Heliomicrobium gestii: one gene and its partner. The protein of the gene in region 1 interacts with the protein of each later gene in a pairwise test. Links are inferred from orthologs where the notes say so. Each region holds a gene or a part of one and is shown in the gene's direction. Other genes may lie near its edges. The genes, in order: def and GTO89_RS16050.

The links.
Region 2: the proteins of def (region 1) and GTO89_RS16050 interact in binary tests that used the Escherichia coli proteins (3 or more experiments, as listed by UniProt). The link is inferred for Heliomicrobium gestii from one-to-one orthologs.

What each region holds. Positions count from the first base shown.
Region 1 is NZ_WXEX01000008.1:161,587-164,667, reverse strand. Bases 178-2,936 are described here. They hold def (peptide deformylase), read left to right. Parts: upstream 178-1,207; coding sequence 1,208-1,666; downstream 1,667-2,936. Other genes in these bases: GTO89_RS11025 (DUF116 domain-containing protein), read left to right, coding at 2,644-2,936; fmt (methionyl-tRNA formyltransferase), read left to right, coding at 1,671-2,612; priA (replication restart helicase PriA), read left to right, coding at 178-1,051. Outside these bases: more of priA, read left to right, coding at 1-177; more of GTO89_RS11025, read left to right, coding at 2,937-3,081. UniProt on the Escherichia coli protein: Removes the formyl group from the N-terminal Met of newly synthesized proteins. Requires at least a dipeptide for an efficient rate of reaction. N-terminal L-methionine is a prerequisite for activity but the enzyme has broad specificity at other positions.
Region 2 is NZ_WXEX01000019.1:16,637-19,771, reverse strand. What follows is about bases 111-2,923. They hold GTO89_RS16050 (aspartate-semialdehyde dehydrogenase), read left to right. Parts: upstream 111-918; coding sequence 919-1,929; downstream 1,930-2,923. Other genes in these bases: dapG (aspartate kinase), read left to right, coding at 1,966-2,923; GTO89_RS16055 (dipicolinate synthase subunit B), read left to right, coding at 292-882; dpsA (dipicolinate synthase subunit DpsA), read left to right, coding at 111-271. Also shown: more of dpsA, read left to right, coding at 1-110; more of dapG, read left to right, coding at 2,924-3,135.

The sequences.
Region 1 (3,081 bases):
CGATATGCGCAGCGAGTTGGCCGACGGGAACAAGGGGATGCTCTCCCGCAGCCTCTTGGCGGCGGTGGAAGAGCGGTTGCAGCGGCGGCAGCAGGTGATCCTCTACCTGAACCGGCGCGGGTTTTCTACTTTTGTCATCTGTCGCGAGTGCGGGACCGTGGTGACCTGTCCCCGTTGTTCCATCTCTCTCGTCTACCACCGCCAGGGGGAGCAGTTGCACTGTCACTACTGCAACTACCGGCAGGATGTGCCCCAGACCTGTCCCCATTGCCGGAGCCGGGCGATTCGTTATTTCGGCGCCGGCACCCAGCGGATCGAAGAGGAGCTGCGGGCCAGCTTCCCCGGCGTGCCTGTGTTGCGCATGGACCGCGACGTGGCCGAACGGGAGGGGATTGCGCCGGTCCTGGACGCCTTTGGCCGTGGCGAAGCGCCGATCCTCGTCGGGACCCAGATGATCGCCAAAGGTCTCGATTTCCCGCGGGTGACCTTGGTGGGTGTTCTCGCCGCAGATGCGTCCCTGCACATCTCCGATTTTCGCGCCGCCGAACGGACATTCCAGTTGCTCTCCCAGGTGGCCGGACGGGCCGGACGGGCCCGTGATCCGGGCCAGGTGATCCTGCAGACCTACTGTCCCGAGCATTACTGCCTGCAAGCGGTGCAGTTCCATGACTATGAAGGGTTTTTTCGCCGGGAAATCGAATTACGGCAACAACTGAGTTATCCGCCCTTCGCCCGGCTGGCGCGGGTGCTGTTTTCCGGTCCCGAGGAGCCCCTCGTCCGGCTGGCCGCCGACACGTGGGCCGAGATCCTTCGTGACCTGGCGGTTGCGCAGGCCCAGATCCGGGTGGACACAGAAGGCTTCGACGTGTGGGGACCGGCGCCGGCGCCGGTGGCCAAGGTGGAAAACCGCTTTCGCTGGCTGCTCACGTTGCGGGTGAAGGGAGACCGGACAGAGGTCCTGCGTTCGGCCCTGAGCGCTGCGGCGAGGGACTATGACCGCCGCCGCGGACGACCGGTTGGCGTGACGATCAGTCTCATGCTCAATCCCTAGGGTGCGGCCCCAGTTCCCTGGCAATCACAGAGTTTTCAATGACAATAGGCCATAACGCGAACACTCCCAAGATAGGTTAACTTTTTTGGTGTAACCGGACCGGGGTTTGCGATATGATATTTTGGATAGATTTAAAGCCGACGGGGAGGGTTTTCTTTGGCCGTCTATGAAATTATTAAAATGGGTGATCCTGTGCTGCGCGAAAAAGCGAAGCCGGTCACCCGCTTCAACAGCAACCTGGGCCGGCTGATTGACGATATGTTCGATACAATGGCAGCGGCTCGCGGTGTCGGCCTGGCCGCGCCTCAGATCGGCATCAGCAAGCGTGTCTGTGTCGTCGAGGTGGGCAAACGCCGCTTTGAAATGGTCAATCCCGAGATCATCGAGGCGGAAGGCGAACAGTGTGACGCCGAAGGCTGTCTCTCCATTCCGGAATACACCGGCGAGGTGAAGCGGTATCAACGGGTCCGCGTGAAGGCCCAGGATCGCAACGGCGAGGAGTATACCGTCGAGGGGACGGACCTGCTGGCGGTGGCCTTCCAACACGAGATCGACCACCTGGACGGGATCCTCTTTGTCGACCGCGTGGAAAACGACGAGCCGGAGGAGCGATAGGCCGATGCGTTTGGTCTTTATGGGGACGCCTGATTTTGCCGTCCCCACCTTGGAAGCGATTGTCGCGGCCGGCCATGAGGTGGCTCTCGTCGTCACCCGGCCGGACCGCCCGCGGGGGCGGGGGCAAAAAGCGCAACCGAGTCCTGTCAAGGCGGCGGCCGAGCGCTTGGGCATTCCTGTCGAGCATCCGGCCCGTTTGGATGACGATTTTGTGCAAAAACTAAAAGAACTCCGTGTCGAGGCCGGGGTGGTGGCCGCCTTTGGGCGAATCTTGCCGCCGCGGCTCCTGGACGCCTTTCCCCGGCGCTGGATCAATGTCCATGCCTCCTTGTTGCCCAAATACCGCGGCGCGGCGCCGATCCACCGGTCGGTCATCGACGGGGAAAAAGAGACCGGTGTCACGACAATGCTGATGAGCCAGGGCCTTGATGAGGGGGACATGCTCCTCAAGGGCGCCCTGTCCATCGGCCCTGACGACACGACGGGGCAGGTCCACGACGCCTTGGCGGAACTGGGCGCCAGCCTGCTTGTGGAGACGCTGGCCGCTCTGGAATCGGGTTGCCTGCAGGCTACGCCCCAGGAGCACGGGCGATCCACCTACGCGCCCATGCTAACGCGCGACGATGAGCAGGTCGACTGGAACGCGCCGGCCGAGGCGATCCACAACCGGGTGCGCGGGATGAATCCCTGGCCCGGCGCTTTTACCGTCGACGAGGGGAAGATCGTCAAGATCCTCCGGGGGCGTTTGCGCCGCGAGGGGTTGGCGCTGTCCAGTTCCTTCGCCCAGCCCGGCGAGATAATACAGATCGCCGGCGATGAGGTCGCTGTGGCCACCGGCGCCGGCGTGTACTGGTTGGCCGAGGTGCGCCCTGCCGGCGGCAAGACGATGGCCGCCGGGGCCTATGCGCGCGGACGCCGGATAGGACCGGGGTTTCGATTCGGTTGAGATTGGAAGTTTAATTGGGAGCGTTGGAACCATGCCTATCCGCAAGCGATTGTTCATCGGCCTGATGGTGGCCAGCTTTCTCGCCCTGATCGCGCTGGTCTTCCTGGGCTGGTATCTCGTCAAGTATCAAAACTACCCCTGGAACAAGGTCCTGATCGGCCTCTTGGGGGTCGCCTTTCTCGCCGTTGTGGCCTTGATCGCCTTCGGCATCGGCGGGATGATCTTCTCCATCTGGCAGGATCGGGCTATTCCTTCTGTCTATCGTTGGACGCGGATGGCAGTTAATATCCTCTTTCCCATGGCCTTGGTCATCGCCCGTTTCTTTGGCATTAGCCCGGACCGGCTGAAGAGCAGTTTCATTGAGGTGAGCAATCAACTGGTGCGCTTGCGGAAAGTGACTGTGGCGCCGGAGCGGTTGATGATCCTGGCGCCCCATTGCCTGCAAAAAACGACCTGTCCCCATAAGATC
Region 2 (3,135 bases), on another replicon or contig:
TGTCCTGGCGGAGACGGACATCATCTTCAACACCGTTCCGGCCCCAGTGCTGGGCGAAGGGGAACTGGCCGCCACAAGCCGTGAAGCCTTGATCATTGACCTGGCCAGCGCGCCGGGAGGGACCGATTTCGAAGCGGCTCGCCGCTTGGGAATCCGGGCGCTGCTCGCCCCCGGCCTGCCGGGGAAGGTGGCGCCGAAGACGGCCGGGGAAATCCTGGCCCGCGTCTATCCCGACCTGATCGCGCGGCATGTCCCTCGCAGAGACGGGTAACCCCCCGGGAGGTGTGCAGGATGCCTTTGCAAGGAGTCCGCATCGGTTTTGCCATCACTGGCTCCCACTGCACCATTGCTGATGTGCTGCCGATCGTAGCCCGGTTGGTAAAGGATGGGGCCGTCGTAACTCCGATTTTTTCTGAATCGGCAACCCACACGGACACCCGCTTCGGGCCGGCGTCCCAATGGACGGAAGAGATGGAGCGCATCACAGGGCAGAAGACGCGCAGCACCATTGTGGATGCCGAGCCGATCGGACCACAGAAGCTGCTCGACATCGTCGTCATCGCGCCATGCACCGGCAACACCCTGGCCAAACTGGCCAACGGGATCACCGATACGTCGGTGCTCATGGCGGCCAAGGCGCAGTTGCGCAACCTCCGCCCTGTGCTGCTGGCCATATCGACCAATGACGGCCTCAGCAACAACTTAAAAAACATCGGTCAGCTGATGAATATGAAAAACGTGTACATGGTGCCTTTCGGTCAAGATAACGCCATAACAAAAGCCAATTCGCTCATCGCCCGGATGGAACTGATTCCGGACGCGATCACAGCGGCGTTGCAACAACGGCAATTGCAGCCGGTTTTGCTCGCAAACCTGTCATAAAACGGCCGAAGGCGCCGGTCAAGGAGGATCAACCAGATGAAAAAGTACAATGTGGCCATTGTCGGAGCGACTGGCGCCGTCGGCCAGGAACTGTTGAAGGTATTGGCGGAACGGAATTTTCCGGTCGGCGAACTTCGCCTGCTGGCCAGCGCTCGCTCTGCCGGCAAAGTGGTCACCTACCAGGGACAGGAGTACACCATCGGCCTGACTGACGAGAAAGCCTTTGCCGGCATTGACATCGCCCTCTTCGCCGGCGGGTCGGCTTCCACCGAATTTGCCCAAGCGGCTGTGGAAGCCGGCGCTGTCGTCATCGACAACTCGTCGGCCTTCCGCATGGATCCGGCGGTGCCCCTCGTCGTCCCCGAAGTCAACCCCGAGGATGTGGACTGGCACAAGGGGATCATCGCCAATCCGAATTGCTCCACCATCATCATGGCCGTCGCGTTGAAACCGCTTCACGACGCCGCCGGCATCGAACGGGTCGTCGTTTCCACCTACCAAGCCGTTTCCGGCGCCGGCAAGGAAGGCATCACTGAATTGTCTGAGCAGACTGGGCAGGTCCTGCGCGGCGAGCCGGTCGATCCGAAGGTTTTCGCTCATCCCATCGCCTTCAACCTGATCCCCCACATCGACGTCTTCCAGGATGGGGATTACACCAAGGAAGAATGGAAGATGATCAAGGAAACCCGGAAGATCCTGCACGAAGCGGACATGCGGATCACCGCCACCACTGTCCGGGTTCCCGTTTACCGGAGCCATTCCGAATCGCTCAACATTGAATTTAAGCGGAAAATCACTGCCGCTGAAGCGAAGGAAATTCTCGCCAAAGCACCAGGTGTTATCGTGATTGATGATGTGCAAAACAAGCAATATCCCATGCCCCTCTACACCTCTGACAAAGACGAGGTCTTTGTCGGACGGATCCGGGAGGACCTTTCCATCGACCAAGGCCTCAACCTCTGGGTGGTGGCCGATCAGATCCGGAAAGGCGCGGCGACCAATGCCATTCAGATCGCAGAAGTGCTGATTCAACGAAATCGGATCTAACCCTTCCCCAGCGGCGGCAATCGGGAGTGAACGGCCTTGAGGATTGCCGTCCTAAAATTCGGGGGAACCTCTGTCGCCAATGAGATGAAACGAAATCATGCGGTGCAACGGATCGGGGAAGCGCTGGAGGAAGGGTACCGGGTGATCGTCGTCGTATCTGCGATGGGTCGCAAACCGGAACCCTACGCGACAGATACGCTGCTTTCGCTGGTGCGAGAGGTCGCTCCCGACCTGCCGCTGCGCGAGCAGGATATGCTGATGGCCTGCGGCGAGATCATCTCTACCGTCGTCTTGACCGCCTGCCTGCGCAGAGCGGGGATCCAGGCCGTTAGTCTCACTGGCTGGCAGGCCGGCGTCATCACAACAGAGCAATTTGGCGACGCTCGCATCCAACGGGTCGATGGCGAACGCATCCGCCGAGCACTGGAACAGAACCGGGTGGCCGTCATCGCCGGATTTCAAGGGACCAGCGAGAACGGTGAGATCGCCACCCTTGGACGGGGAGGCAGCGACACGACGGCGGTGGCCATCGGGGCGGCCCTGGCGGCTGAGGTGGTTGATATCTTTACGGACGTGAAGGGTGTGTACACGGTAGATCCCCATCTCGTCAGTGATGCGCGGGTCCTGCCCAGCGTCACCTACCGGGAGGTCTGCCAATTGGCCCAGGAAGGGGCGAAAGTCATCCACCCTCGCGCCGTCGAGATCGCCATGAAGAACAATCAGGCTGTCCGTGTCCGCAGCACCGACCATCCTGACAAGGGAACCCTCATCTGCGCGCCCCAGCATCATGCCGGCGACGACGCCGGTTGTGACCGATTGATCACCGGCATCGCCCATATGGCCCCGATCACGCAGATCAAAGTGGATACCACCCAGTGGCCTGACCCGGCGCTGACGGGACAGACCGTTTTTCAAGCGATGGCGGAAGCGGCGATCAGCGTCGATTTCATCAATGTCCACCCGACGGCGGTGATCTTCACCGTCGCCGACGAGATCACCGCCAAAGCGACGCAGGTGCTCGAAGAGTTGGGACTCTGTCCTGAAGTCCGCCAGGGATGCGCCAAAGTGGCCGTCGTCGGCATCCACATGACCGGCGTCCCCGGCGTAATGGCGCAGATCGTCCTGGCTCTGAACCGGGAAAAAGTGCCGATCCTTCAATCGGCTGATTCCTACACCACCATCTGGTGCCTGATCCCGGTGCGCGAC